3 regions of the Mesorhizobium sp. XAP4 genome follow, and region 2 is predicted to be linked to each of the others. Evidence: riboswitches for the same ligand, from Rfam matches in the RefSeq annotation. Region 2 holds a riboswitch; each other region holds the start of a gene.
What was found. Region 2 has a riboswitch for cobalamin ahead of P3C39_RS13220 (aromatic ring-hydroxylating dioxygenase subunit alpha). Riboswitches for the same ligand answer to the same signal wherever they lie in the genome.
Positions count from the first base shown of each region.

Region 1: linked by a shared signal. The riboswitch ahead of P3C39_RS04995 (CbtB domain-containing protein) and the one ahead of P3C39_RS13220 (aromatic ring-hydroxylating dioxygenase subunit alpha) in region 2 are both predicted to bind cobalamin.
Region 3: linked by a shared signal. The riboswitch ahead of bluB (5,6-dimethylbenzimidazole synthase) and the one ahead of P3C39_RS13220 (aromatic ring-hydroxylating dioxygenase subunit alpha) in region 2 are both predicted to bind cobalamin.

Region 1 is NZ_JARIXW010000001.1:992,164-1,001,743, forward strand. Features, by position in the region: gene P3C39_RS04955 (site-2 protease family protein) at 1-634, shown strand, start outside; gene lipB (lipoyl(octanoyl) transferase LipB) at 655-1,398, opposite strand; tRNA gene P3C39_RS04965 (tRNA-Leu) at 1,633-1,717, shown strand; gene mgtE (magnesium transporter) at 1,907-3,325, shown strand; gene P3C39_RS04975 (MerR family DNA-binding transcriptional regulator) at 3,483-3,869, shown strand; gene P3C39_RS04980 (isoprenylcysteine carboxylmethyltransferase family protein) at 3,955-4,431, opposite strand; gene P3C39_RS04985 (DUF1624 domain-containing protein) at 4,428-5,426, opposite strand; gene P3C39_RS04990 (MFS transporter) at 5,650-6,849, shown strand; cobalamin riboswitch at 6,915-7,111, shown strand; gene P3C39_RS04995 (CbtB domain-containing protein) at 7,147-7,326, shown strand; gene P3C39_RS05000 (CbtA family protein) at 7,342-8,112, shown strand; gene cobU (bifunctional adenosylcobinamide kinase/adenosylcobinamide-phosphate guanylyltransferase) at 8,105-8,620, shown strand; gene cobO (cob(I)yrinic acid a,c-diamide adenosyltransferase) at 8,622-9,236, shown strand; gene cbiB (adenosylcobinamide-phosphate synthase CbiB) at 9,273-9,580, opposite strand, start outside.
Region 2 is NZ_JARIXW010000002.1:871,455-881,034, reverse strand. Features, by position in the region: gene ugpC (sn-glycerol-3-phosphate ABC transporter ATP-binding protein UgpC) at 1-867, shown strand, start outside; gene P3C39_RS13235 (DUF680 domain-containing protein) at 946-1,191, opposite strand; gene P3C39_RS13230 (DUF680 domain-containing protein) at 1,261-1,461, opposite strand; gene P3C39_RS13225 (DUF680 domain-containing protein) at 1,541-1,738, opposite strand; cobalamin riboswitch at 2,249-2,451, shown strand; gene P3C39_RS13220 (aromatic ring-hydroxylating dioxygenase subunit alpha) at 2,566-3,813, shown strand; gene P3C39_RS13215 (hybrid-cluster NAD(P)-dependent oxidoreductase) at 3,839-4,939, shown strand; gene P3C39_RS13210 (PqqD family protein) at 5,109-5,540, shown strand; gene P3C39_RS13205 (serine kinase) at 5,589-6,638, shown strand; gene P3C39_RS13200 (glycosyltransferase family A protein) at 6,635-7,387, shown strand; gene P3C39_RS13195 (glycosyltransferase family A protein) at 7,443-8,195, shown strand; gene P3C39_RS13190 (glycosyltransferase family A protein) at 8,195-8,872, shown strand; gene P3C39_RS13185 (nucleotidyltransferase family protein) at 8,869-9,580, shown strand, end outside.
Region 3 is NZ_JARIXW010000003.1:413,284-422,863, forward strand. Features, by position in the region: gene P3C39_RS15430 (MFS transporter) at 1-1,005, opposite strand, end outside; gene P3C39_RS15435 (TetR/AcrR family transcriptional regulator) at 1,126-1,734, shown strand; gene P3C39_RS15440 (hypothetical protein) at 2,022-3,005, shown strand; partial or broken gene bluB (5,6-dimethylbenzimidazole synthase) at 3,128-3,853, opposite strand; cobalamin riboswitch at 3,856-4,036, opposite strand; gene P3C39_RS15450 (histone deacetylase family protein) at 4,159-5,085, shown strand; gene P3C39_RS15455 (exodeoxyribonuclease VII small subunit) at 5,089-5,340, shown strand; gene P3C39_RS15460 (DUF2277 domain-containing protein) at 5,451-5,717, shown strand; gene P3C39_RS15465 (pirin family protein) at 5,757-6,677, shown strand; gene dxs (1-deoxy-D-xylulose-5-phosphate synthase) at 6,820-8,733, shown strand; gene P3C39_RS15475 (hypothetical protein) at 8,882-9,181, shown strand; gene P3C39_RS15480 (GNAT family N-acetyltransferase) at 9,265-9,580, opposite strand, start outside.

The DNA of each region.
Region 1 (9,580 bases), on a different contig from region 2:
ACTGGCCGCGATCCTCACATCGGTGGTCGCCCTGCATGAGCTTGGCCATATGGCGGCGTTCCGGCTGATGGGCCACAACCGGGCGCGGATGATCTTCATTCCGCTGCTCGGCGGCATCGCCATTGGCGGGCGGCCCTATGACAGCCGTTTCGAAGTGGCTTTCGTGGCATTGATGGGCGCCGGCTTCTCGGCCTTCCTGGTGCCGATCGCCATCGCCGCAAGCACCTTTGCCGGCGCGGAAGGTCACCGGCTGGCGGCGGCCCTGCTGGCGACGCTGGCGGGCTTCGCCGCACTGTTCAACATCGCCAATCTGGTGCCGGTGTGGAAGTTCGACGGCGGCCAGGTGCTGCGCCAGATCTGTCCGGGACCGGTCGCGCTGGCGCTGGCTTCCTTCTTCCTGCTCTCGGCTTTCCTGGCCGTGGGTTGGCAGGCCGGCTTTTCCGCCACCTTCCTGCTCGCGACGGGAGCGGTGTTTTCGCTCCTCAGCCTGCTGACGATGAGCAGTGGGGTGAAGCCGCGTCACGAGCTGAAGCCGATCCGCACCATCGACCGGCTGGCCATGGCGGCGGCGTTGCTGGCGGTGTTCGCCATCCATGGCTATGGCGTGTTGTGGGCCTCTGCCCAACTGATTTGAGCCGTACCGGATCCGGAAGATCAGCCGGCTTTGCGCTCGGCTTCGACAGGCAACGCCGTGGCGGGACCGAACACATCCTCGAAGGCGGATTTCAACGCCAGGTCAAGATCGGCCATGGTCAGGGGAAGGCCTAGGTCGACGAGGCTGGTGACGCCGTGGTCCTGCACGCCGCAAGGCACGATGCCGCTGAAATGGTCGAGATCGGGCTCGACATTGATGGCGATGCCGTGAAAACTCACCCAGCGCCGCAGCCGGATGCCTATGGCCGCGATCTTGTCCTCCGCCGGCGAGCCGTCCGGCAGAGCAGGGCGATCCGGCCGCACGACCCAGACGCCGACCCGGTCCTCGCGGCGCTCGCCCCGCACATTGAAAGCGGCAAGCGTGCCGATGATCCACTGTTCGAGCGCCGCGACGAAGGCGCGGACATCCTCGCGCCGCCGCTTCAGGTCGAGCATGACGTAAGCGACCCGCTGGCCCGGCCCATGATAGGTGTATTCGCCGCCGCGTCCGGCCGCGAAGACCGGGAAGCGGCTGGCGTCGATCAGATCCTCGCCACGGGCGCTGGTGCCGGCCGTGTAGAGCGGCGGGTGTTCGACCAACCAGACCATTTCGCCGGCAGCGCCGCTGCGGATCGCCTCGGCGCGCGCCTCCATGAAGGCAAGTGCCTCGGGATAGGCGGTAAGGCCGGGCTCGATCAGCCATTCGACCGGTGCCGAGCCGGGAAGCGGCAGGAACGACGTGGCGATCTGGCTGCGTTCGGTCATGGCGTATCGTCTTTTCGTTTGTCCATGGCGCGCCCAAAAACGCCTCGCACCTTTGGGCGACATCAACTTGCCTTCCATATGGCGATATCAGGCGCAAACGTCCAGTTCCGGCGCTGGGTTCGGGCCCTGTGGAGCATTATGCCAATCGCCTGACATTATTGCTTGCCGTGCACTTGTTTCACCGGAAACGATTTGCTACACGCCGCGAGCCGGTCGGTTCCGGCTCTACCACGTGCGGTCGTGGCGGAATTGGTAGACGCGCAGCGTTGAGGTCGCTGTGGGGCAACCCGTGGAAGTTCGAGTCTTCTCGACCGCACCATTCTCTTCCCAGAATCCGATTTGTGCCGGTCTCGCCCGCTGCGGGCCGGACGCATTTCGTTGATATTCCCGCACTTTACGCCACTTTCTTTTTGAGCGTCGGATTCTCCCAAAACCGGTTTCCCCCTTGGGTCCGATGCTCTAGACCTGATTTGCACCTTTTCCGGGATTCTTGTGGCGGGAGGCGCTGGTGGAAGGCGAGCACGAACGGACGACCGGCGCCGGGGCCGCCGAGGACAACCACGCCGACATCTATGGCGAGGACGGCGCCGTGCTTTCGTCCTTCCTGGCGCGGATCGGCGCGGCGATCGCCGACCGCGACACGCTGACCCTCAAGCATGAAGTCGACGACCTGCACCAGTCGGAGCTCGGCGACCTGCTCGAGGCGCTGCATCCCGAACAGCGCCGCGCGCTGGTCGAACTCCTGGGCGCCGATTTCGACTTCTCCTCGCTGACGGAGGTCGACGAGGCGATCCGTATGGAGATCGTCGACAATCTGCCCAATGCGCAGATCGCGCAGGCGGTGCAGGAGCTCGATTCCGACGACGCCGTCTACATTCTCGAGGATCTCGACCAGGAAGACCAGGACGAGATCCTGTCGCAACTGCCGTTCACCGAGCGGATCAGGCTGCGCCGATCGCTCGATTATCCCGAAGAGACGGCCGGCCGCCGCATGCAGACCGAGTTCGTCGCGGTTCCGCCGTTCTGGACGATCGGCCAGACCATCGACTACATGCGCGAGGACAACAATCTTCCCGAGCGCTTCAGCCAGATCTTCGTCATCGATCCGAGCTTCAAGCTGCTCGGCGCCATCGACCTCGACCAGATCCTGCGCACCAAGCGTTCGGTCAAGGTCGAGGAGGTGATGCACGAGACGCGGCACGCCATTCCGGCCACCATGGACCAGGAAGAGGCGGCGCGGGAATTCGAGCAGTACGATCTTTTGTCGGCCGCGGTCGTCGACGAGAACGAACGGCTGGTTGGCGTTCTGACCATCGACGATGTCGTCGACGTCATCCAGCAGGAGGCCGAGGAAGATCTGATGCGTATGGGCGGCGTCGGCGACGAAGAGCTTTCCGACAGCATCTTTTCGACCTCGCGCTCACGCGTTCCGTGGCTGCTGATCAACCTTCTGACCGCGTTCCTGGCGGCGTCGGTGATCAGCCTGTTCGACCGCACGATCGAACACATCGTGGCACTGGCGGTGCTGATGCCGATCGTCGCGGGCATGGGCGGCAATGCCGGCTCGCAAACCATGACCGTCACCGTGCGGGCGTTGGCGACCAGGGATCTCGACATCTACAATGCCGGCCGCATCATTCGCCGCGAGATGGGTGTCGGCTTCATCAACGGCATCGTCTTCGCCATCCTGATCGGCATCGTCGCGGCAGCCTGGTTCCGTGATCCCAATCTGGGCGGGATCATCGCGGCGGCGATGATCATCAACATGTTCGTGGCCGCCCTGGCCGGCATCCTGATCCCGCTGCTGCTCGATCGTTTCAAGGTCGATCCGGCGGTCGCTTCGGCGGTCTTCGTCACCACGGTTACCGACGTCGTCGGTTTCTTTGCATTTCTCGGCATTGCCACGTGGTGGTTCGGCGTGCCCTGAAGGCACGCCTTTTGGCTCAATTGACTTTTACGTAAATGCCGTGCGAGGCTCGCGCGGGGCGCTATGTCGATTCCGGCATGGCATGGGTTTTGGTTCGGGACAGAAGGGTGACGCCGCCATGGCGATCGCCCCGGTGTTTCGGCGTGTGGGAGTGGCAATGCGAGAATATTATTCGATCACCGAGTTGACCCGCGAGTTCGACGTGTCGACGCGGACGCTGCGCTTTTATGAGGACGAAGGGCTGGTGCAGCCGGTGCGGCGCGGCCGCACGCGGCTGTTTCGCCCCTCCGACCGGCAGCTCATTCGCCAGATCATGCGCGGCAAAAGGCTTGGCTTCTCGATCAACGAGATTCGCGAAATCATCCAGATGTACAAGGAGCCGCCCGGCGAAGTCGGCCAGCTCAACCTGATGATCAAGCGCATCGAGGAAAAGCGCGAGGATCTCCGGCAGAAACGCCGCGACCTCGAGGAGACGCTGGCTGAACTCGACCAGGCCGAGGAGTCTTGTGTGGAGCGGCTGGTGGAGCTTGGCGTGAATACCTAGGCAGAGAGTTTGAGGGACAGCGCCCCCTCTCTCCTGCCGGACATCTCCCCCACGAGGGGGGGAGATTGGCCGCTTGAAAGCCAGCTCAAATCCAGCGGCGCACGCGTTTGGCGTAGTCGCGGTATTTCTTGCCGAATTTTGCTGCCAGCACCTTTTCCTCGCCTTCGATCGCCACCTTCTGCGTGGCATAGGCGGCGATGAACGCCAGCGGCAGGAACCACACGATGCCCGAGACAAAGGCGACGCCGATCAACAGCAGCGTGTTGGCCAGATACATCGGATTGCGGGTGACGCCGAAGGGACCCGTGGTGACCAGGTGATCGGGTACAGCGTTGGGGTTGAGCGTGGTCTTGGCCCGGATCATGGTGCGGATCGCGGTGAACCAGAGTGCGGCGACGGCAAACAGCGCCACCCAGCCGGCCGCGAACAGGATATCGCCCAGCAGGTCGCCGATCCAGGGCAGGGGATAGAGCAGGCCCAGTGCGATGCTGACGGCGATGGCGGCGATGTAGATCAGCGGCGGCCACGGTATGAGCCCCGGCTTCGGCTGGTTCTCGGTCATTCGGCCCCTCCCTCCATCAACTTGCTGTCGGTCTTGGCGGTGCACATGCCGGCGAGATCGGACAAATGCGCTTTCCACTCCGCAGTCTGATCGTTGTTGTAGAGCCTATCAAGCGTGGACTCGCCCTCGAGCGTATCGAGCATGCAGACACAGTAGCTTGTACAGAACTCGGTGTCGCGCGACTGCTCGCAGGACAGCTGACAGGTTTTGAGGAAATTCACCTGCGGGGTTTCGACCTGCGCCGGCATGATCTGCGAGAACAGCCAGACGCAGCCGATCAGCAGCGGCTGGTGGATCAAATAGAAAGCCAGGCTGTGCCGGCCGATGAAGACCAGCGGGTTGGCCAAGCGACCGGGCGCCAGATTGGCAAGCCTGGCAAGCAGGCCGGCACCTGCGGCGAGTTTCGTCACCGCGATGCCCGCAAGCACGGCGCCGAACCACGGAAACAGCGGAACGTAGTCGTTGGAGCGCGGATTGATCGCCGACAGGCCGACCCACCACAGCCATGGGTGATCGAAGGCCTCGAAGCGCAGATAGACGGGGGCGGCGATAACGAGCGCGGCGACGACAAGCGTCAGCAGCGCCGGCAGGCGCAGGAAGGCGAGACCGAGCAGGCTGGCCAGCGCGATCTCGTGCAAGATGCCGAAGAAGATGAAGCCGTCCGGAGTGGCGATGCGGGTAACGACCGAAATCGCGATCGCGGCTCCGGCGACCATGGCGAACCGCTTCCAGAAGCCGTTCCAGCGGATTTGTCGGCCGTGGGCGAGATACAGGCTGACGCCGACCAGGAACAGGAAGGTCGAGGCGATGCAGCGCGCGTAAATCTTCCACCAGCCGAAGGCGGTCAGGCCGGGATCGGTGTAGCCGAAGAACTCCAGATCCCAGGTGAAATGGTAGCTTGCCATGGCGATCAGCGCGATGCCGCGCACGATGTCGATGGCGACGATGCGCTTTGGTCGATCCTGAACGGGTGCGGTCGGCGTTTGGATGCTCATGGTCTCGCATTCTGATTCAGCCCCGCTGGAGGACTATCACGGTTGCCCAGGACAAAAGAAGACCGGCAACCCTGCCGATAACGCCGGATCAGCCGCGGCATTGTGCCAGTGCCGGAAAGCCTTTGGCCGGCTTCGCTTTTGCCGGATGCACGTCGGTTTCCTCTTATTGGCGCTGAGGTCGCCACGGCAGATTTGACCCGGTGAATCTGCTTCGGGGAAAGCAATGTCCACCCATGTGCGCCATCCGATCTGGCTACCGGCCCTCAAGGCCGCGGACGCGCGCACCTTCGCTTCGCTCTATGCGGTCGAATCCTTCGCCCGCGCCACGGTGTCGAGCGTCATCCCGATCCAGGCTTACGAGATCCTGCACAACGAGCAGATCGTCTCGATCCTCTACACCGTCGTGGCGATGCTCGGCCTGTCGGTGACATTGTTCATGCCGATGCTGATCCGCCGTTTCGCCCGGCGCTGGGTCTACACGGCGGGCGCCTGCCTGCTGGCCATCGGCTCGCTGTTCTTCGCCACCGACACGCTTGCCGGGCAACTGGCCGGCATGCTGTGCCGGGTGATGGGCGCCAGCGCGCTGTCGATCACGCTCAACCTCTACATCATGGACCACATCCGCAAGACCGACTTCATGCAGGCCGAATCGCTGCGCATGGCGTGGTCGATGCTGGCCTGGACCGGTGGGCCGACGCTCGGCATCTTCCTCTACACGCGCTTCGGCGTCTATGCCGCGCATGGCGCGGTGGCCGTGTTCGCGTTAGCGCTGCTGGCATTGTTCTGGACCTACCGGCTCGGCGACAACCCGTCGATCCGTCCCGGCAAGACGCGACCAGCCAATCCGCTCGCCAATATCGGCCGCTTCATCGCCCAGCCCAGGCTCAGGCTGGCCTGGCTGATCGCGTTTGGGCGCTCCTGTTTCTGGACGACGTTCTTCGTCTATGGGCCGCTGTTCATGGTCATTACGGGTGAGGGCAAGCTGGCCGGCGGCCTGCTGGTTTCGGCCGGCAACGCGCTTTTGTTCATGGCGATTTTCTGGGGCAAGGCGGGAAAGCGCTTTGGCGGCCGCAGGACCATGACATTTGCCTATTTCGCCATGTCGGTCGCGCTTCTGGCGGCGGGCTTCGTCGGCGAAACCGTGCCGCTGCTCACCGGCGCCTTCCTGCTCTGCGGCGCCTTCTTCACCATTGCACTCGACGCGCTCGGCTCGACCGCCTTCATGCGCTCGGTGCGCTCCTATGAAAGATCGCAGATGGCGGCGGTCTATCGCACCTATCTCGACTTTTCCGAGCTGACGCCGCCGCTGGTCTATTCGGTGGTGCTGGCCTTCTTCGGCCTGGGCTCGGTGTTCGTCACGCTTGGCCTGCTGGCGGCGGTCTGCGGCTTCGTGACGTGGCGCTATCTGCCGAAATCGCTTTGACCTTCATGGCGCATTCGCAACGGTCGCCGGCGGAATTTGGTTTGCCGGACGCGAGGATTCTGCCTATAGTCGCCGGTGTCGCCGGTTCCATTTTGGAGCCAAGAGGGAATGCGGTAAGGGCGGATTTCGCCCAATGCCGTGGCTGCCCCCGCAACTGTGTGCGGTAGTCCTCTCCATATGCCACTGAAGATTTTTCTTCGGGAAGGTGGGGAAGGACGCTGATCCGTGAGCCAGGAGACCTGCCGGCGACAGGAAACTGACTTCGATGCCCTCGGGTGGAGGGCGAAAGGACAAGACATGACTACCGCTTCCGTCTCCCTCGGCGCTTCCGTCTCCTCGCAGTCGCGCTTCATGCAGCTCGCGCTTGCCGCGCTGCTCGGCATTTTCGTGATGGGCTTTGTCGGCTTCTCGCATATCGATGCGGTCCACAATGCGGCTCACGATTATCGCCATTCGATGGCATTTCCCTGCCACTGACGAGGGGCTGACATCATGAACCTGTTTCGCAACGTCGTGTTCATCGCGGCGATCGCCGGGCTCGTGGCCGGCGTCGTTCTTGCCTGCATGCAGGCCTATGCGACCGTGCCGCTGATCCTGAAGGCGGAAGTTTACGAACAGGCGGGCGGCGGGCATCACCATGACCATGCCGCTCCGGCAGCAACGGATAGCAATGCCATGAGCACAGCCGCTCCGGCCCCTGCCGAAGCGACTGCCGCGGCGGAAGACGAGGGCTGGGCGCCGGCAGACGGTTTCGAGCGTTTCGCCTTCAGCGTGCTTGCCAACATCGTCACCGGCATCGGCTTCGGGTTGATCCTGGTCGCGGTTTCCGAATTCGCCGGCGGCATCGGTGGTTGGCGCCAGGGCGTGTTCTGGGGCCTGGCCGGCTTTGCCGTGTTCACGCTGGCACCGGGCCTCGGCCTGCCGCCGGAACTGCCGGCCATGCCGGCCGCCGATCTCACCCAGCGCCAGATCTGGTGGTGGGCAACGGTGGCGGCAACCGCTGCCGGTCTCGGCCTGATCGCGTTCCGCAAGTCGCTGCCGCTGGCGATCCTTGCCGTCCTTTTGATCGTCGCACCGCATGTTGTCGGGGCACCGCAGCCCGACAGTTACGAGACGGCGATTCCGGAAGGGCTGCATCACCAGTTCGTGGTGGCGGTGACCGTGACCAATCTGGTGTTCTGGCTGGTGCTCGGAGCGGTCGTCGGTGTGGTGCGCGGTCGCTTCACCGGCACCGCGACCAGCCTGCGCGACAGCTTTGCCTGATCGCAAGACACTGACCTTTCTCATCGGCGGTGCGCGCTCCGGCAAGAGCGCGCACGCCGAAATTTTGGCGACCGCCTTGCCGCCGCCCTGGACCTATATCGCCACGGCGCAAGCCTATGATGACGAGATGCGTGAGCGCATCGCGTTGCACCGGTCGCGGCGCGGCGAAGGCTGGACGACCATCGACGCACCGCTCGATCTCGCCGGCGCGCTTGCCGCCTTGCCGGACGATCGGCCGGTGCTTGTCGACTGCCTGACGCTGTGGCTGACCAACCATATGCTGGCCGAACACGATCTGGACCTTGAATGCCGGCGATTGGCGGAGGTGCTGTCGCGGCCGCGCGGACCCTGGTTCTTGGTGTCCAATGAAGTCGGCCAAGGCATCGTGCCGGACAATGCACTGGCGCGCCGCTTTCGCGATGCCGCCGGCCGGCTCAACCAGAAGGTCGCGGCGATTGCCGATACGGTGCTGCTGATGGTGGCGGGGCTGCCGCTCAAGGTGAAATGATATGACCGATATCGACAATAAGGACGAAGAGCGCCACCGCGCCAAGATGGCCAAGCGCAAGGCGGTGCAGGATGCCGAGGTGGCGAGCAAGACGGTCGAGAAGGGATTGCTCATCGTCAACACCGGCCCGGGCAAAGGCAAGACCACGGCCGCCTTCGGGCTGGCGCTGCGGATGCTCGGCTACGGCAAGCGCGTCGGTGTCGTCCAGTTCATCAAGGGCAAGTGGCACACCGGCGAGAAGGACGCCTTCGCCGCCTTCGGCGACCGTGTCGTGTGGCACGCGATGGGCGAGGGGTTCACCTGGGAAACCCAGGATCTGAAGCGCGACATCGCTGCCGCCGAAGCCGCCTGGGCCAAGGTGCTCGAACTGATGGCCGATCCGTCGATCAGCCTGCTGGTGCTCGACGAATTGAACATTGCGCTGCGCTACGACTATCTCGATCTCGACAGAGTGGTTGGCGCGCTAAAAGCGCGGCGCGAGGGCCTGCATGTCGTTGTCACCGGCCGCAACGCCAAGCCGGCGCTGGTCGAGGCCGCAGACCTCGTCACCGAAATGGGCGTGACCAAGCATCATTTTTCCGCCGGCGTGAAAGCGCAGCAGGGGATCGAGTTCTGAGTGTTCCTCAACCTCCCCAGACGGGGGAGGGTGAGGTTAGGTCACAACGATGACAACGACCGAAACCAACCCGAACAGAGCGATCAGCAGATAGTCGGCGACGCGATAGAGTTTCAGCGCCTGCCTGATGTCGAGGCTGTCGGCTTCGCGCCGGCCGCCTTCGCCCATGAAGACGTCGTCGACCAGCACGCCGCCATAGAAGCGCGGCCCGGCGAGCGCCAGGCCGAGCGCACCGGCCATCGCCGCTTCCGGCCAGCCGGCATTGGGCGAGCGATGTTTTTTCGCGTCGCGCCGCACCGCATGCCAGGCTTTTTTCGCATCAGCGCCTTTGACGAAGAATGCCG
Region 2 (9,580 bases):
TCCTACGCGCTGTACCCGCACATGACCGTCTACGACAACATGGCGTTCTCGATGAAGATCGGCAAAGAGAACAAGGCCGAGATCGACCGCCGCGTGCGCCAGGCCGCCGAGATCCTGCAGCTGACCAAATATCTCGACCGCCTGCCCAAGGCGATGTCGGGTGGCCAGCGCCAGCGCGTCGCCATCGGCCGCGCCATCGTGCGCAATCCGAAGGTGTTCCTGTTCGACGAGCCGCTTTCGAACCTCGACGCCGCGCTGCGCGTCGCCACCCGCATCGAGATCGCCAAGCTCAAGGAATCGATGCCCAACACGACCATGATCTACGTTACCCACGACCAGGTCGAGGCGATGACGCTGGCCGACCGCATCGTGGTGCTCAAGGACGGCCATATCGAGCAGGTCGGCACGCCGATGGACCTCTACAAGAAGCCCGGCAATCTGTTCGTTGCCCAGTTCATCGGCTCGCCGGCCATGAACATCCTGCCGGCGACCATCGAAAAGACCGGAAACCCGACCGTCGTCAGCCATGTCGGCGGACGCAAGGCGACCGTGCCGATTGCGACGCCGGCTTCGGCAAAGGGCGCTGCGGTGAGCTTTGGCGTGCGGCCGGAGGACCTGATCATCGCCAGCGGCGCGGACTATCTGTTCGAGGGGACGGTCGACTATGTCGAGCAACTCGGCGAGGTGCAGCTTGTCTATGTCGACATCGGCCGCGCCGATCTGCCGCTGGTGACCAAGCTGCCCGGCAATGTCGAGGTCAAGCGCGGCTCGACATTGCGGCTGAGCGCCAATGGCGAGGACCTGCATATCTTCGACGCGGATGGACGTTCTTTCGCGTTGCATGAAGTGGAAGCAAAGGCGGCTTAACCGCAATTACCGTGTCAGGCACAAAAAGAGCGGCGGGCCGGGCCCGCCGCTCTTTGACTTGGAGATCGACTTCGGTTGTTAGTTGTTGCCGAAGAGGTTGCGGTCGGCACCTTGCGGAGCAGACTTCTGGGTGGTGTCACCCGACGAGTTCAGCAGCTTGTAAACCGGCGAACCGGTGTTGCGTACCGAAGAGGTGCGCGTGCTGTCGACCGAAGTCGTGGCGGCAGGCTGATTGGCACCATTGGAGCCAAAGTTGTCGCTGCCGGCGAAGGCACTGCCGGTGATGGCCAGAACGGCGGCGGCAGCAATAAGGATCTTGTTCATTTTAGTCTCCTGAATTCTGGATTTCGCCAGGACGGCAGACACAGCTGCCGTCGGTTGCGAAATTGGTTGTTAGCGACCGAAGAGGTTACGGTCGCTGCCCTGAGCGGGCGTCTGGGCAGCCGGTTCCGAGGTCTTGGTGGAAGCCGTGTACGACTGGTCCACAGCGGCGGCAGGCTGGTTGGGGCCGTTCGAACCGTAGTTGTCGCTGCCCGCGAAAGCGCTGCCGGTGATGGCCAGAACGGCGGCGGCAGCAATGAGGATCTTGTTCATCTTGAATACTCCTGAATGTCTGGATTTCGCCAGGGCGGCGGGCGAGCCCGCCGTCGACCGGGAAACTGGGAATCGGCTGTTAGTTGTTGCCGAAGAGGTTGCGGTCAGCACCCTGGGCAGGCGCCTGAGCAGCCGGTTCCGACTTCTTGGTCGAAGCGGTGTACGAGCTGTCGACAGCAGTGGCTGCCGCGGCGTTGGAACCGTAGTGGTCGCTACCAGCGAAGGCGCTGCCGGAAATGGCCAGAAGGGCTGCGGCAGTGAGAATGATCTTTTTCATTTTTGGTACTCCAGTATCGTCTTTTTTCCGTCCGTCTAGCGGCGTGTCTTGGAAATGAAATCGCGTCGTTCGGACAGCCCCGATGTGGGAGGGCAAGGTCGTCTTTTCCAATCACGAAGTTGTTCCGTGTGGACCATGAATCCACACCTTGAAATTGTGCCAATGGAATCTAGGGATGCATTTTTCTTCTTCATATCAGTGTGTTAGGTGTAGCCACCTGATGGATCACTGACTGTTTCAGAGGCCCAGCGTTCACACCGTCCTGCACGCACCGTCAACAGAAACGAACCGTTCGGTTCGATTTTAGGGCGAGCTAATAGTCACTTTTCGAAACCATTAACCTTTTTTGATCCCCGCGAAGGGTCGGATTCGGGAAGATCGCAGCCGGCAAATGGCCGCCCGGGAGGTGAGATCTCGGCCCGCGACGATCTGCAGTAGCGTTTCGCATGCCGTGTCGCGCCGCATGGATACGATGTCGTTTTCATGCCGACGGCGCGCCCGCGATCGTGGTTAGATCATACCATCTCAGGTGCCGCTTCGTGACGACGAGGCGGAGAATTGGGAAGCCGGTCAGAATCCGGCGCTGCCCCCGCAACGGTGGTGGAGTTCAAGTCGCAACGGGAGACCACTGGGCAACCGCCTGGGAAGGTGTCGCGATGGTCCGCAAGGACAACTCCAGAGCCCGGAAACCAGCCCGAGATTTTTAGACTCGACTGATCGCGGTGGGCGGTCAAGAGGTGGATAGCGCATGTCCGGCACACAGCCGGCCTGCGTTTCAATCCTTCCTCCGTCACCACCAGTTCAGTCCTTAGGAACGAGGACAGGACATGGATATCCGCAACGACATGCTGAGGCTCCTGAAGGGGCGCCGGCAAGGCTTTTCGCTGGAGCAGCCCTTCTACACCGATCCGGACTACTTCAAGCTCGACATGGAGCTGATCTGGTATCGCGACTGGCTGTTCATCGGCCATGATTGCGAACTGCCGAAGCCGGGCAGCTACATCACCGTGCAGGTCGGCGATTATCCGGTCGTCCTTGTCCGCGACCAGCACGGCAAGATCAACGCCTTCCACAATTCCTGCCGCCATCGCGGCAGCCGCGTGTGCAACACGGAGAAGGGTACCGCGGCAAAGCTCGTCTGCCCGTATCATCAGTGGACCTACGAGCTGGACGGCCGCCTGCTGTTTGCCCGCCAGATGGCCGACGGTTTCGACAAGAGTGATTTCGGCCTGAAGCCGGTCGCTTGCGAGAGCGTCGGCGGCTACTTCTTCATCTGCCTGGCCAAGGAACCGGCAGATTTCGCGCCGATGCGGGCGATGATCGAACCCTATCTTTTGCCGCACCGGCTGCGTGAAGCAAAGATCGCCTTCGAGAGCACGATCGTCGAGAAGGGCAACTGGAAGCTGGTCTGGGAAAACAACCGCGAGTGCTACCACTGCGCCGCCAATCATCCCGAGTTGTGCAAGACCTTCCCCGAGGCTCCAACCATAACCGGCGTCCATGGCGCCGACAGCGACCCTGAAATGGTCGCACACTGGGCCAAATGCGAGGCATCAGGCTTGCCGAGCAAATTCCGCATCGATCCGGCAGGGCAGTACCGCGCCACCCGCGCGCCGCTGCTGCGCGATGCCGTCAGCTACACCATGACGGGAAAACGGGCGGTCCAGAAGAACTTGTCCGACAGCGTTTCAACCGACCGCATCGGCTCCTTGCTGCTCTATCACTATCCGACGACCTGGAACCATATCCTCGGCGACCACGCCGTTACCTTCCGCGTGCTGCCGATCAGTGCCACGGAAACCGCGGTGACAACGAAATGGCTCGTCCACAAGGATGCGGTCGAAGGCGTCGACTACGACCTCGCTGAGCTCACCCATGTCTGGACCGAGACCAACGACCAGGACCGCCGCATCGTCGAGGAAAACGCCTTCGGCATCCTGTCGCCGGCCTATGAACCAGGCCCCTATTCGGAGCTGCATGAGGGCGGCGTGATCCAGTTCGTCGAGTGGTACGCGTCGTTCATCGGGCCGCGCCTTGCCGAAGGCGGCCGGCCGGCCCTGCGCAGCGTCGCCTAGCCCAGGGGATAAGAGGATGAATGCGATGACGGACCTTGGCCTCTATCGCCATCTCGACCAGATGACGCCCTGGAACGACAGGCTGCAGGTGCTGGAAGTGATCGGCGTCAGCGACGAAGCGCCTGACGTGAAGACCTTCACCTTCCGCTCCGACAACCAGACCTGGTTTCGCTACAAACCGGGGCAGTTCGTGACTCTGGAATTGCCGACATCGGACGGGCCGCTGATGCGCACCTACACGCTGTCGTCCTCGCCGTCGCGGCCGTTCTCGATCGCGGTGACGGTCAAGGCGCAGGCGGGCAGCACCGGTACGCGCTGGATGTTCGACCATCTGACGCCCGGTTCGCACGTCAAGGCCTATGGGCCGACCGGCGACTTCTCGCTGCACAGCCACCCGGCCGCCAAATACCTGTTCATTTCGGCCGGTTCCGGCGTGACGCCGATGATGTCGATGCTGCGCTGGCTGAACGACTGCGCGCCATGGACCGATGTCGGCTTCGTCAACTGCGCGCGCCGCCCGGAAGAGATCATTTTCCGCAAGGAGCTCGAACTGCTCGGCAGCCGCATGCCTGGGCTGTCGCTCGGCTTCATGATCGAGGAGCGGTCGAGCCGCGAGGGCTGGTTCGGCCATATGGGCCGCATCGACGCGATCCGGCTGCCATTGCTGGCGCCCGATTTCCGCGAGCGCGAGATTTTCTGCTGCGGCCCCGATCCTTTCATGCGCGCCGTGCGCGGCATGCTGGACGCAGCCGGCTTCGACATGGCGAAATACCATCAGGAAAGCTTTGCCGCGCCTGCCGTGGAGGAGATCCCGGCGCCGTTCTCGCCGCCGGCGGACGACGGCGCCGCTGCCACCGTGGAGGCCGTGACACCGATCCGGTTCTCGCATTCCGATGTCGATGCCGAATGCGTCGCCGGCCAGACCGTGCTGCAGACGGCACGCGCCTCGGGGGTGCGGATTCCCGCCGCCTGCGAGTTCGGCCTGTGCGGCACCTGCAAGGTGAGGAAGGTCGCGGGCGACGTCGAGATGAGCCACAATGGCGGCATCCTCGATCACGAAATCGAGGACGGCTTTATCCTCGCCTGTTGCTCGAAGCCGCTTTCGGCGCTTGAAATCGAGGCGTGACCGGCAGGCACGGTCAGAGACTGTCCATGCCCGCGCGGCCTGCAGCTGCGCTCGCCCGGGCCTAAGCCATCTTGCCAAAAACCCTGCAAATGGTTAGACGCCTGCAACGGTGGGGTTGACCGTAGGGCCCGAAGATCATCTCCGCGGCCTGCTTCGGCGGGGAGCAAACATGCGACAATCCGGCGTATATGCCATTGCCAGCAAGGATATCGTCTTTGAATCCTTCGATGGCGAAGCCGTCGTTCTCGACCTGACCACCGGTAAATATTTCGGCTTCTCTGATTCAGGCAGCAGGCTTTGGGATGCACTGTCGTCCGGCGTGCCTGCCTCCGAACTGGTCGGCGCCGCGACCGGAATTGGCGCCCTCGATGCCGCCGCGATTGACGGCTTTGTTTCACAATTGCTCGAATTCGGTTTGCTGGCGGCCGCAACCGATGGCGTGGCAAGACCGGTTCCCAGCGAATTGCTGGCTCAGCTCGCCGCTGCCGGCGAGCCCCTCAAGGTCGACATCCATGACGACCTTGCCGACCTCATTGTCGTCGATCCCATCCACGAGGTCGAGGAGCCCCTCGGCTGGCCCGCGGTGAAGCAGGCCAACTGAGGCGCCCGCCAGGCTCTCGTTGCCGGACAGCTCCGGAACAGGCAGACCATGCCAAACGTCACTCTCGAAAACCTGACTGACTACGCACGTCATGTCCTGGCGCAAGCGCAGAGCAGCGCCGCGCATTATCCACTGACCTGCAAGGTGGGCTTGCCGCATCTGGAGTTGACCGCGCTTGTGAGTGCCGGCGCGTTGGCGGATGCCTTCGCTCATGGCTTTGTCACGGCTCCGGACAACCGAGCGCCTGCCGACATCTGCCGCATCTTCGTCGCACATCCCGGCATTGACGGCATCGCGGCACCGGCCAGATGGGGCCAAGGACCCTTCACGCAGCATGGCTTCGCCACCAGGCTGGCGGAAGCCGGATTGCGCGGCAACCATTTCCATGACCTGGATTTCTGGCAGTTCTATGATCCGCAACGTCGCGTTGGCGTGCAATTGATGGCCTCGGCCGATGCCTTTCCACCGTGGGAGCCGGGAGCGCCGCTGCGCCCCTTCCTCCATTGGGAATATGCGGCACGTGGCATGCGGCTGGCCCATGCGGGGACGCTCGGCACCAAAGGCAGGGGCGTACTGCTGGCCGGCGCGGGCGGCGCCGGGAAATCCGGGACCGTCGCCGCCGGCCTCCTCCACGGGCTGGACAGCGTCGGCGACGATTATGTGCTGGTCGACCTCTCCAACGGCGTGACTGCCCGCCCGTTGTTTTCAACACTCAAGCAGGATCCCCAGGGATTCGCGCGACTTGGGCTGAAGCACCGGCTGAAGGCGCACGGTCCGCTCAACTGGCAAGGCAAGCATGCTTTTCACATTGACGACATCGCGCCACGGCCGGTGCCCGAAACTCTGGACATCGTTGCGCTGCTGGTGCCACATATCGGCGGAGGCGAGGCAAGTTCGATCGTGCCGGTGTCGCGCAGGGATGCCATGATTGCCTTGGCGCCGTCCGGCATAGCGCAGATGCCGGGCGAGCGGGAGAGCGGCTTTCGCTTCTTCAGCGACCTGACCCGCCTGCTGCCGTGCTATCGTCTGTCGCTGGGGACGCAGCCACAGGAGATAGCCGGCACGATTGCGGACTTTCTTGTGCGGGGCGCTTCGTGAAACTGAGCGTGATAATGCCCGTCTACAACCGTGAGCGCTATGTCGTTTCGGCATTGCGCTCGCTGGTGCGGCAGCGGGACGCCGCCGATCTCGACATCATCGTCATCGACGACGGTTCGACCGACGGCTCTGCTGAGGCCGTACGCTCGATGATGCGCGAAAACCCCTGCATCCGACTCTTCCAGCAATCGAACATGGGCGTGGCCAGGGCGCGCAACGCCGGGCTGCGGCAACTGCCGCCGGATGCGGAGTTCGTTTCATTCCTGGATTCTGACGACATCTCGCTGGCCGGACGGTTCAAGGCCGATCTCGCCCGCTTCGAGGCTACCTCCGGGCTTGAGCTAACCTATTCGCTGATGACGCTGGTCGACCGGATCGACGACGAGAAGCTCGAGCCGGAGGCGGACTGCTGTACCATGACGCTTCGCGGAATTTCGCTGAGCACCGCTCTCTTCAGTCGAACGCTTGTCGATCGCATCGGCCATTTCGACGAGGACTTTGAGCAGTCCGAGGACACGGATTATCTGTTGCGAGTCTTCGAAACCGGTCCGCGCTACGAATTGCCGAACACCGTCGCGATCTACTACCGACGCCACGCCGGAAATGTCACCAAGGAACATAGCGGCAGGGTCCGCAACCACTTGCGTGCAATCCACAAGTCGATGCGGCGGCGCAAGGCCGATCCGTCACGGCGAGAGGTCCAGGGTATCTTCGAATTGAAGAGTCCCGCCGATTGGCGGATGCCATGATGCTCGACACAATCGGCTCGGATCAGCCAAGCCCGCAACGCTGCTGGAGACGCCGATGAGGCTGAGCGTCATCATGCCGGTCTACAATCGCGAACAATTCGTTGGCCTGGCGCTGCGCTCGTTGCTCAGGCAGCGCGAAGACATCGATCTCGACATCATCGTCATCGACGACGGGTCGACCGATGGCTCGGCAGCCGTCGTACGGTCGTTGATCGACGAGGCCCCATGCATTCGTCTTTTCCAGCAGATCAATGGCGGGGTCACCAAGGCGCGCAATGCCGGGCTGAAGCAGTTGCTGCCGCAGACGCGTCTGGTGTCGTTTCTCGATTCGGACGACATCTCCCCGATAGGCCGCTTCAAGGCGGATCTCGCCTGCTTCGAAGAGGATCCTGGCCTCGAGCTGACCTATTCGCGCATGACGCTGATAGACAAGATAGATGGCGAGACACTGGAACCGGCCGCCGACAGCCACTCCATCACCGTGCGAGGAATCCACCTGTCCGCCGGGATCTTCGCGCGAGACCTCATCGAGCGCACCGGTGGTTTCGACGAGGATTTCAAACAGGCCGAGGACACCGACTATCTGTTGCGTATCTTTGAGAGCCAGGCAAAATACGTTATGCCCGATACGGTGGCTCTCTATTACAGGCGTCATCCCGGCAACATGACCAAGGAAGCCGATGTGCCCTTTCGCGAGTTCATGCGCGCCATTCACAAGTCGATGAAGCGTCGCAAGGCCGATCCCAGCTTGCGCCGGGTGGAGGGGATCTTCGACTTCAAGGATCTCGCGCAGTGGCGGTTCCTTTGATGGCAGGCTACGGCGTCGTCATTCCGGCTTTCAACGCGGCCGCCACCATAGGCGCGGCCCTGAACTCCGTTCTGGCCCAGACGGCAAAGGCGGAGGCCATCGTCGTGGTCGACGACGGTTCGACCGATGATACGGCCGCGGTGATCGATGCGATGAACCTGCCGGTGACGGTGCTGCGACAGGACAATGCCGGACCCGGCAGCGCAACGACCCGTGGCATTGCGGCACTCTCGACGCCGCTCATCGCGACGCTCGATGCCGACGATTTGTGGTTGGCGGACAAGATCGAACAGCAGCTGGCCTATCTCGGCCGTCATCCCGGGACAGCGGGCGTCTTTACGCACTGGCGGACGTTTCGCGGCGACAGCCCCGATTTGCCCGATGCGGCCAGTGGAGCGGGCTGGTCGCGCACGACGATGATGATCCGCCAGGAGGTGGTGCAGAGCGTCGGTTCCATCATCGACCCACCAGGCGGTCGCGGCGAGATGATCGACTGGATCGCCCGGGTTCGTGAGGCAGGCTTTGTACTTGCCATGCTCGACGACGTGCTTGCATTGCGCCGCATCCGTCCGGGCAGCCTTTCCTACGGCCGCGATCCGGCACGCGACCGGGGCTATCTCCAGGTCGCAAGGCTCGCCATGCAGCGGCGGGCCCAGAACAAGGCGGGCTCCAGTTGAACGCCAGGCCTGTTCGCCGCATCAGCCGCCGCTTCCCGGACTATGGCTGGTCGTGGCCCACCGGCCAGTTGGACCTGTTGCTGAAGGCGGCGCTGCTCTCCGATGAGGACGCAGCCGCTGCCTGCGCCGCGCGCTGGCTCGACGAGAACGACATCGACCTCGTCTCGTTTCGAGAACATCGTCTGCTCGCCGCCATCTCCGACAGGTTCGGCAGAAAACTGGCCGGGCATACCGCGCACCCGCGCCTCGTCGGCCTGCAGAAGATGCTGTGGACGAAGTCGCGCATGGCGATGCGCGAGGCCGAGCCGGCGCTGAAGGCGATGGCCGACGGCGGCGCCGACATCATGCTGATCAAGGGCGCCAGCCGCATTGCGTTGAACGCGTCGGCGCAGCGTGGTCGGGTGGCGCATGACATCGACATACTGGTGCGCCCGCGCGACATGGCTGCCGTCTTCGACATCTTGCGCGACCGCGACTGGCAGATCGCCTCGGGCGTCAGCGCGCAATATCTGCGAACCCGGTTGGCGTCGCTGCGGTCGATGAACTTCTTCAAGGGCCGTTTCGGCGACATCGACCTGCACCAGCTCGGCTATGATGGGTCGCAGACGAGCGCGGAAGACGACCTGGCGATCTGGCAACGGGCGGTCCCGGCACAATTCAGCGGCGTCGCGGTCTTCGTGCCATCGCCGGCCGATCGCATGGCACTGG
Region 3 (9,580 bases), on a different contig from region 2:
TTCGGTCAGCATCGCCTCCGGCACATGCCGCTCGATCAGGCCGAAGGCGGTGATGAAGGTCGGCGAGATCGCCACGCCGCTGATGAACACGGTCAGCGCCAGCAGTGGCACGGTGTCGGCGGTGAGCGGCAACAGCGTGCCGAGCGCGACGAGGGCGACTGCGATGGCCAACTGGCGTTGCAGCGGCGCCTTCAGGCTGAGCGCGCCGACGATGATGCCGAGCACGAACGATCCCAGCGCGTAAACGCCGATGACAAGGCTGGCGGCGCCGGGCTGGCCAAGCTCCTTGGTGATCGCCACGGTGCTGACTTCCGTCGTCGCGAAGGTCGCGCCGATGAAGATCAGGGCGAAGGTGATGATCTGAACCGGCCGCAGGCGGATCGCCGAGCCGCTTGAGCCATGGTCCACCGGCCGCACTTGCGGCTCCGTCGAGCGTTGCAGGATGAAGGCCGCTGATCCGAATGCGAGAAATAATGTGCTCACCAGAACGCCGGCTTCCGGGAACAGGGCAGCACTGAGACCGACCGATAGCGATGCCCCGGCAATATAGACCAGTTCATCGGCCGCGGACTCGAAGGCGAATGCGGTGTTCATCTGCGGCCGTCCGCGGAAAATCTCTGTCCAGCGCGCCCGCACCATCGCCGGCATGCTTGGCATGGCCGCGGCCAGTAGGGCCGACACGAACAGCGTCCACACCGGCCAGTCCTGGTTGGCCGCCGCTATCAGGACGGCGAAAGCCAGCACCGCGATGATGGTGGTGGGCACGACGATCCGTGTCTGGCCCAGGCGGTCCACCAATCTCGATATCTGCGGCGCAACGAAAGCGTTGGCCAGAGCGTATGTTGCCGAGACGGCTCCGGCCAGCCAGTATTCGCCACGCGTCTGCGACAGCATCGCCACGATGCCGATGGGCGCCATGGCGATCGGCAGGCGCGCCATGAATCCGGCGGCCGCAAAGCCCTTGGCTCCGGGGGCACGAAAGATTTCCGAATAGGGATTTTGCATGGGTGGTTCCTCGACAAAGGACGATTCGGCAATTACATACGAAGCGTATGATTGTTAAATAGAGCATACGCCGCGTATGTCAATTGGCATACGTTACGTATGTGAATAGGGCCAGAAGCCATGCACAGACCCCGCAAGGAGATGATCGCCGAGACGCGCGCAAAGCTGATCGCGGCGGCCCGCCATGCCTTCGGCACAACAGGCTATGCGGAAGCCTCGATGGATGATTTCACCGCTTCGGCCGGGCTGACGCGCGGCGCGCTCTATCATCATTTCGGCGACAAGAAGGGGCTGCTGCAGGCGGTCATAGCCCAGATCGACGGCGAGATGGCGGCGCGCATCAATGAGGTCGCGTCGAGAGCGCCGACCCGCTGGCAGCATTTCGTCGACGAGTGCTCGACCTATATCGAGATGGCGCTGGAGCCGGAAATCCAGCGCATCATGTTCCGGGATGGCCCGGCCGTGCTGGGGGATCCAGCGCAATGGCCGAATGCCAGTGCGTGCATCGTGTCAATGACCGACCATCTGACCGCGCTGCAGGAGGAGGGGGTCGTTGTCTCGAGCCTCGACCCCGAGACGGCCTCGCGACTGATCAACGGAGCGAGCAGCCAGGCAGCGCAACGGATCGCCAATTCGAGCGACCCCGAAGCGACGTCGAAGAAGGTGGTGACGGCGTTCAAGCAACTGCTCGAAGGCCTGCTCAAGAAGCCGGATCCGCAGTCGAATTGAAGTTCCCACCGGAGCTTTTCGTGCCGGCAGCTGTTCCCGATAGGAATTTTTTCTTGACACCTGCCCTCAGCTAAGGTACATATTCGTCCATGGTGCTGATTTGCGCCGGTGACCCGCCGCACAGGCGGGTTTTTCGTGATGCTCCGTCAGACAACGCGCCGGCGAGAGGCTGCGAAAGAAAACCGTTGCCCAGAATTCGTCGCCCCGTGGTGCCAGGGCCGGCAATTGACAATCGCCGGGTTGAGTTCATCCTCTTCCACCATCTCTGAGGCGGAGATTCGGGGCACATGTGGGATTTCGAGATCGGCCGGTCGGTGTCCATCATGATGCGGACCTGGCCGTTCATCGTCTTTCGTATGATCGTCTATTTCGGCATCACGCTGGCCTACATCATGGCGAGCGGCACCGGAGCCTCGGTCGGCTATGGCGTCGGCCATATCTCCACCGATCCCGACGGGCCCATGTCCTTTGCCCTGTGGGGCGGCGTGGTCGGGTTTGGCATCGTCTCGATCGCGGTCTACTGGATCCGCGAATACATCCTCTATATCGTCAAGGCCGGCCACATCGCCGTCATGGTTCATCTGATCGACGGCCGCGACATTCCCGGCGGTCAGGACCAGATCGCCTACGCCAGGGATATCGTGACCCAGCGTTTTGCCGAGGCCAACATCCTTTTCGTCGTCGACCAACTCGTCAAGGGTGCCATCCGCGCCATCACCGGCCTGCTCGGCGGCATCGCCGCCTTCCTGCCTATACCGGGCCTGAGCGGCCTGGTCTCCTTCATCAACACGGTGATCCGCCTGTCGCTGACCTATGTCGACGAGATCATCCTCGGCTACAACATCCGCATCAATTCAGCCTCACCCTTCGAGACGGCGCGCCAAGGCGTCGTGCTCTATGCCCAGAACGGCAAGGTCATGGTCAAGAACGCCGTCTGGCTGGCGGTCATCATGTGGGGCGTTTCGTTCGTCATCTTTCTGATGATGCTGGCGCCTGCTGGTGCGATTCTGTTCCTGATGCCTGGCCAGCTCGCCGGCTGGGCTTTCGTGCTCGCCATCGTCTTCGCCTGGGCGTTCAAGGCGGCCTTCATCGAGCCTTTCGCCATCGCTTGCCTGATGCAGGTCTATTTCAAGACCATCGCGGGCCAGGTGCCGGATCCGGCCTGGGACGCCCGGCTGGCCGAGGCGTCGTCGAAGTTCAGGGAGCTCAAGGACAAGGCGCTCGCCTCCTTCGGCGGTTCGCGCTGGGGTACGGCCGGCGCCACACCCTGATCGGCCGGGCAGATGGTGTCTGGTGAGGCAGAAACGGTGTTGAGGCGCGCCACGGTGGACTTGAGCTGTGTCTCGCCTTGCCCGGAAAACGTCTCGCTCATGATCAGTTCCGGCAGCGGCAGCCGCCGTCCCCAACCATGCGTTTCAAGGTCCGGTTTGGAAGCGAACTCGGAAACACGGCCGACGCAGAGATAGGCGATTGGCGTTACGTGATCCGGAATGGCCAACAGCCGCTTCAGCGCCTCAGCCTCGATGATGCTCACCCAGCCGACGCCAACGCCCTCGGCACGCGCGGCCAGCCAGAAATTCTGCACCGCGCAGACGGTGCTGTAGAGATCCATCTCCGGATTGTGCCAGCGTCCCAGCGGCGAACCTTTCGAGCGCTGCCGGTCGCAAGTGATGCAGATGTTGAGCGCGCTTTCGCAGATGCCTTCCAGCTTGAGCTTGCGGTACAGCGCCTGTTTTTCCGCCTCGATCGCCGGCAGTTCCTGCTCGCGCGCGGCCAGGAACAGGTCGCGCACCCTTTCGCGTCGCTCGATGTCACGAATGACAATGAAATTCCATGGCTGCATGAAGCCGACCGATGGCGCATGATGAGCGGCAAGCAGCAGCCGCGCCAGCACGTCGTCATCGATCGCGGTGGGCAGGAAATGGCTGCGCACGTCGCGCCGCGTGAACATGGCGCGATAGACCGCATCGCGCGCATTCTGGTCGAATCCATCGTCAATGGCAGCGGTCATATGTTCCGGCATCGCTTGTCCCCTTGCGATTGCAGATTCAAAACGGTCAGAGCGTACTTTGTGCGTCCAAATGGACGCACGTCGCTCTGATGCCATCCGCCCGACCATGCGGATGACGATGCCTGCCAGGCCGGTCTTCTGGCTTGGGATCAACCCGCGTCCGGTGCCTTCCCGTCATCGACAGTGGCATTTACCGGCGCGGTCCCCCTCACAGCGTTGGGCACGCCACGGAATTCAACCGTGTTCCCGATTCTCCCGCTTGCGGCGGGCACCAGGCAGTACCCAGGGACCTTACGCCGAAGCGCCGGCGAGGCCAATGCCCGCGGCGACGCGAATGGACGCAGGCGCGATTTTCCCCAGTCATCGGCCGCCCGTGCATGGCCTTTGTCGATCCGGGTCACTAGATTAGGACGATGACCACCCGTCTCTACACGCATCCGATCTTCCTCGAGCATCTCACGCCGCCCGGACATCCCGAGCGGCCCGACCGCTTGCGCGCCATCGAGCGCGTGCTCGATGAGGAAGCCTTTGCCGGGCTCGATCGTATCCAGGCGCCGGAAGGCGACGAGGCCACCATCCTCTACGCGCATCCCGCCGATTTCGTCGCCCGCGTGCGCGCCGCCATTCCCGACGAAGGCATTGCCCGCATCGATGCCGACACCACTGCCAGTCCGAAGAGCTGGCAAGCGGCGATCACCGCGATCGGCGCCGCCAACGCCGCCGTCGATGATGTCTTTTCGGGCCGCGCCGACAACGTCTTCGTCGCCGCCCGGCCGCCCGGCCATCATGCCGAAAAGACCACGGCCATGGGCTTCTGCCTGTTCAACACGGCGGCGATCGCGGCGCGTTATGCGCAGAAGAAACACGGTGTCGAGCGCGTTGCCATCGTCGACTGGGACGTGCATCACGGCAATGGCACGCAGGATATTTTCTGGGACGATCCCTCGGTGCTCTATTGCTCGACACACCAGATGCCGCTTTATCCCGGCACCGGAGCGAAGACCGAAACGGGCGCCGGCAACATCGTCAACGCACCGCTGGCGCCGCAGACCGGCAGCGAAGTATTTCGCGATGCCTTCCTGTCGCGCGTCCTGCCCGCGCTCGACAATTTCGCGCCCGACCTGATCATCATTTCGGCTGGGTTCGACGCGCACCACCGCGATCCGCTGGCCGAGATCAATCTGACCGAGGATGATTTCGACTGGGCGACCGGCCAGTTGATGCAGCGCGCGGCACGCCACAGCGGCAACCGGCTCGTAAGCCTGCTCGAGGGCGGCTACGATCTGCAGGGATTGGCATTTTCGGTCGCCGCCCATGTCGGGCGACTGATGAAAGGATGAATGATGGCTGGTGAGACCAACGAAGACGTCAAGGCGATGAGCTTCGAGCAGGCACTCGATGCGCTGGAGAAGATCGTCGATGATCTGGAGCGTGGCGACGTGCCGCTCGACCAGTCGATCAGGATCTATGAACGTGGCGAGGCGCTGAAGGCGCATTGCGACCGGCTGCTGAAGGCCGCCGAGGACAAGGTCGAGAAGATCAGGCTGTCGCGCGACGGCAAGCCGGTTGGAACGGAGCCGCTCGACGCAGATTGAGGCCGGTCCGAACGATGGCCTCGCCTCACCGGTTTTTGGACATGATCATGATCGAGGCTATAACTCGTTGCGATTGAAACAGCTCAAGGACAAGAGGAGATACGGAAGCGATGTGCAGAAACATCAAGACCCTGTTCAATTTTGATCCGCCGGCAACCAATGACGAGGTGCGCGACGCGGCCCTTCAGTTCGTCCGCAAGCTGAGCGGAACGACGCGACCCTCGAAGCAGAACCAGCACGCCTTCGATCATGCCGTCGACGCCATCGCGGCCTCGGCGCGCGAACTGCTCGATTCCCTGGAAACCCATCAGCATCCGCGCAATCGCGAAGAGGTGGCGGCCAAGCTGCGGGCAAAGGCGGCCATCCGCTTTGCCTGATGCGGCCAGGCGGCCTTCGACCACCGACAAGGAGAGTCCATGAGCTTCTTCCCCGGGAAAGACCCTGAGGTGGGCGATGCGTTCGCCAGCGATCAGATCGAATTGATGGTCGTTCCGAACGCCAAGGACATCGGTGGTTTTCAGGTGCGCCGTGCCCTGCCAACGGCAAAAAGGCGGTTGGTCGGTCCGTTCATCTTCTTCGACCGCATGGGTCCCGCGATCCTGCGGGCCGGCCAGGCGCTGGACGTCCGTCCGCATCCGCATATCGGACTGTCGACGGTCACCTATCTGTTCGACGGCAAGATCCGGCACCGCGACTCCCTCGGCACCGAAATGGTCATTCAGCCCGGCGACGTGAATTTGATGACCGCCGGCCGCGGCATCGTCCATTCGGAGCGTACGCCGGAGGAACTGCGTGGCGCGCCGATGTCGGTATCCGGCCTGCAGACATGGCTGGCGCTGCCGGACGACAAGGAAGAGGTGGCTCCTGTGTTCGAGAACACAGGAGCGGTCAGGCTTCCCGAGATTGATGCCGAAGGCGTCAACGGGCGCCTCATCATCGGCGATTTCCAAGGATTACGGTCCCCGGTCAGGGCCGATTCGGAGACGCTCTACGCCGACCTGCGCCTGGCGCCCGGCGCCAGCGTGAAAATCCCTGCCGATGCGGAAGAGCGCGCCATTTACACGCTGGAAGGCGAGGTCTCGATTTCGGGCGATGTGTTCCCAGCCGAACGGCTGCTGGTGTTCCGTCCCGGTGACGAGATCGTCGTGTCGTCGCAGACCGGGGCGCATTTCATGCTGTTCGGCGGCGCCTCTCTTGGTTCGAAGCGTTACATCTGGTGGAATTTCGTCTCGTCGTCGAAAGAGCGTATCGAACAGGCGAAAGAGGAATGGAAGACAGGCCGCTTCGACATCGTTCCAGGAGACGAGGAAGAGTTCATTCCGCTGCCGGAAAGCTGATGCCTGTCGCCCAAAGTGGCCCGGTTTTGGGGAAACGACCTGCATAGAAGCAAAAGACCACAGTCTGATCCGCGTCACTGACACGCATTTACTTTCGCCGGCCGGCGGCCTATTTCGCCCATCAACCGAAAGCCTGAGCACCGTGAACGCAACGCCGCATACGCCGCTTCTCGACAAGGCCCGCATCCCGGCCGACCTGCGCATGCTTGCCGAGAGTGAGCTGCCGCAACTGGCGTCCGAGCTTCGCGCCGAGCTGGTCGACGCGGTATCCCGCACGGGTGGTCATCTGGGCGCCGGCCTTGGCGTGGTCGAGCTGACAGTGGCGCTGCACTATGTCTTCAACACCCCCGATGATCGGCTGATCTGGGATGTCGGCCACCAGGCCTATCCGCACAAGATCCTGACCGGCCGCCGCGACCGTATCCGCACGCTGCGCCAGGAAGGCGGCCTATCCGGCTTCACCCGCCGCGCCGAGAGCGAGTACGATCCCTTCGGCGCTGCCCACTCCTCGACATCGATATCGGCCGGCCTCGGCATGGCCGCGGCCCGCGATCTCTCCGGCGGCCGCAACAATGTCATCGCCGTCATCGGCGACGGCGCCATGTCTGCCGGCATGGCCTACGAGGCGATGAACAATGCCGGCGCGCTCGATGCACGGCTGATCGTCATTCTCAACGACAACGACATGTCGATCGCGCCGCCAACCGGCGCCATGAGCGCCTATCTGGCGCGGCTGGCCTCCGGCAAGGCCTATATCGGCCTGCGCGATTTCGGCAAAAAACTGACGTCTTATCTCGGCAAGCGTGCGGATCGTGCGATCACAAGGGCGGTCGAGCATGCACGCGGCTACGTCACCGGCGGCACGCTGTTCGAGGAACTCGGCTTCTATCACATCGGCCCGATCGACGGCCACAATCTGGAGCATCTGATCCCGGTCCTGAAAAATGTCCGAGACAATGGCGAAGGCCCGGTGCTCATCCATGTCGTCACCCAGAAGGGCAAGGGCTATGCGCCGGCGGAAGCCGCCGCCGACAAATATCACGGCGTCAACAAGTTCGACGTCATCACCGGCGCGCAGGCCAAGGCGCCGGCCAACGCACCGGCCTACACCAAGGTGTTCGCCGAAAGCCTGGTCCAGGAGGGCCGCGAGGACGACCGCATCGTCGCCGTCACCGCAGCCATGCCGAGCGGTACCGGCCTCGACCTGTTCGGCGAAGCGTTCCCGTCGAGGACCTTCGATGTCGGCATCGCCGAACAGCACGCGGTGACCTTCGCCGCCGGCCTCGCCACCGAAGGCTACAAGCCGTTCGCGGCCATCTATTCCACCTTCCTGCAGCGCGCCTACGACCAGGTCGTCCACGACGTCGCCATCCAGAAATTACCGGTGCGCTTTCCCATCGACCGCGCCGGCTTCGTCGGCGCCGATGGCGCCACCCATTGCGGCGCCTTCGACACCACCTTCCTGGCGACACTGCCGGGCTTCGTGGTGATGGCGGCGGCCGACGAGGCGGAGCTGCGCCACATGGTACGCACCGCGGCAAGCTATGATGACGGCCCGATCGCCTTTCGCTATCCGCGCGGCAATGGCGTTGGCGTCGACATGCCGGAGCGTGGCTCCGTGCTCGAAATCGGCAAGGGCCGCATCGTCAGGGAGGGCACCAAGGTAGCATTGCTGTCCTTCGGCACACGGCTGCAGGATTGCCTGATCGCCGCCGAGGAGCTAGGGGCTGCCGGGCTTTCCACCACGGTCGCCGACGCCCGTTTCGCCAAGCCGCTCGACGAGGATCTGATCCGGCGGCTGGCCCGCTCGCATGAGGTTCTGGTGACGGTGGAGGAGGGCGCCGTCGGCGGCTTCGCCAGCCATGTGCTGCAGTTCCTCGCCCATGAAGGCCTGCTGGAAAGCGGCCTGAAGGTGCGCCCGCTGGTGCTGCCCGACGTGTTTACCGACCACGCGAAGCCGGAAAAGATGTATGCCGATGCCGGGCTCGATGCTGCCGGCATCGTGCGCACCGTGTTCGTCGCGCTCGGGCATACGGTTCGCGCCCAGCGCGCCTGAATCAAAGTCTCAGTGACTTGAATCAGTTTGCCGGCCAACGTTCTTAACGCGTTGTTTACGCTGCCGTTTGGCGCTTTGCTTACCGTGTCTCTTGGCCGTTTTTCAACGGCGCCCTGCTAGATCGTGATCAGGCAGGGAGACAGCAACAATGAAAACGCTTCTGTGCGGCGCAGCGCTTTGCGCCGTCATCGTCGCGCCGGCCACAGCCGAAACGCGCTATGATCGCAGCCTCGAAAAGGCGGCCATGGGCATCGTCGCCGGCAAGATGGGCGACATCCGCGGCGGCTTTTCCTTCAAGCAGGTGCCGCAACTGGTGGTTCTGCCGGCCCCCGTTCCCGCACCTGCGCTTGCCATCGAGCCTTCACGCCGAGCAAGCATCGGGAGGGCGTGCGGATGGGTTGTCTCCGGCCGTCGAGCGCCCGGTTTCGCGAAGCGTATTCTGAGCTAGAGACCAGCAAGCCCTGATCGGGATTGCCCGATCGTTTCATCGTGCTTTGCCGCTGTGCGGGTGATCTAAAGGCGTCGGCACTGCTACTCCGCCGCCACCAGCTCCGCTTGTTGCGCCGGTTTCTCGGGGCGCCAGGATTGCGCCGCGTGGCGGGCGCGGTCTGCCAGGGCGGCAAGGCGTCCGCGCAGGTTTCGTCCACCCACCACTGACGACAAGATCACCGAATGCGTCGCAAAGCGGCGCTTGAAATCCTCGCCGCCGCAGAGAAAATCGATCGTGGTCAAGCCCCTGTCGAACGACCACTGGATGTAATCCATCATCAAGACCATGCCCGGCGAGGCCCGTTCGAAGGCCGGATCATAGGTGGTGACGAAAGCCATCATCGTTCCATGCTGCTCG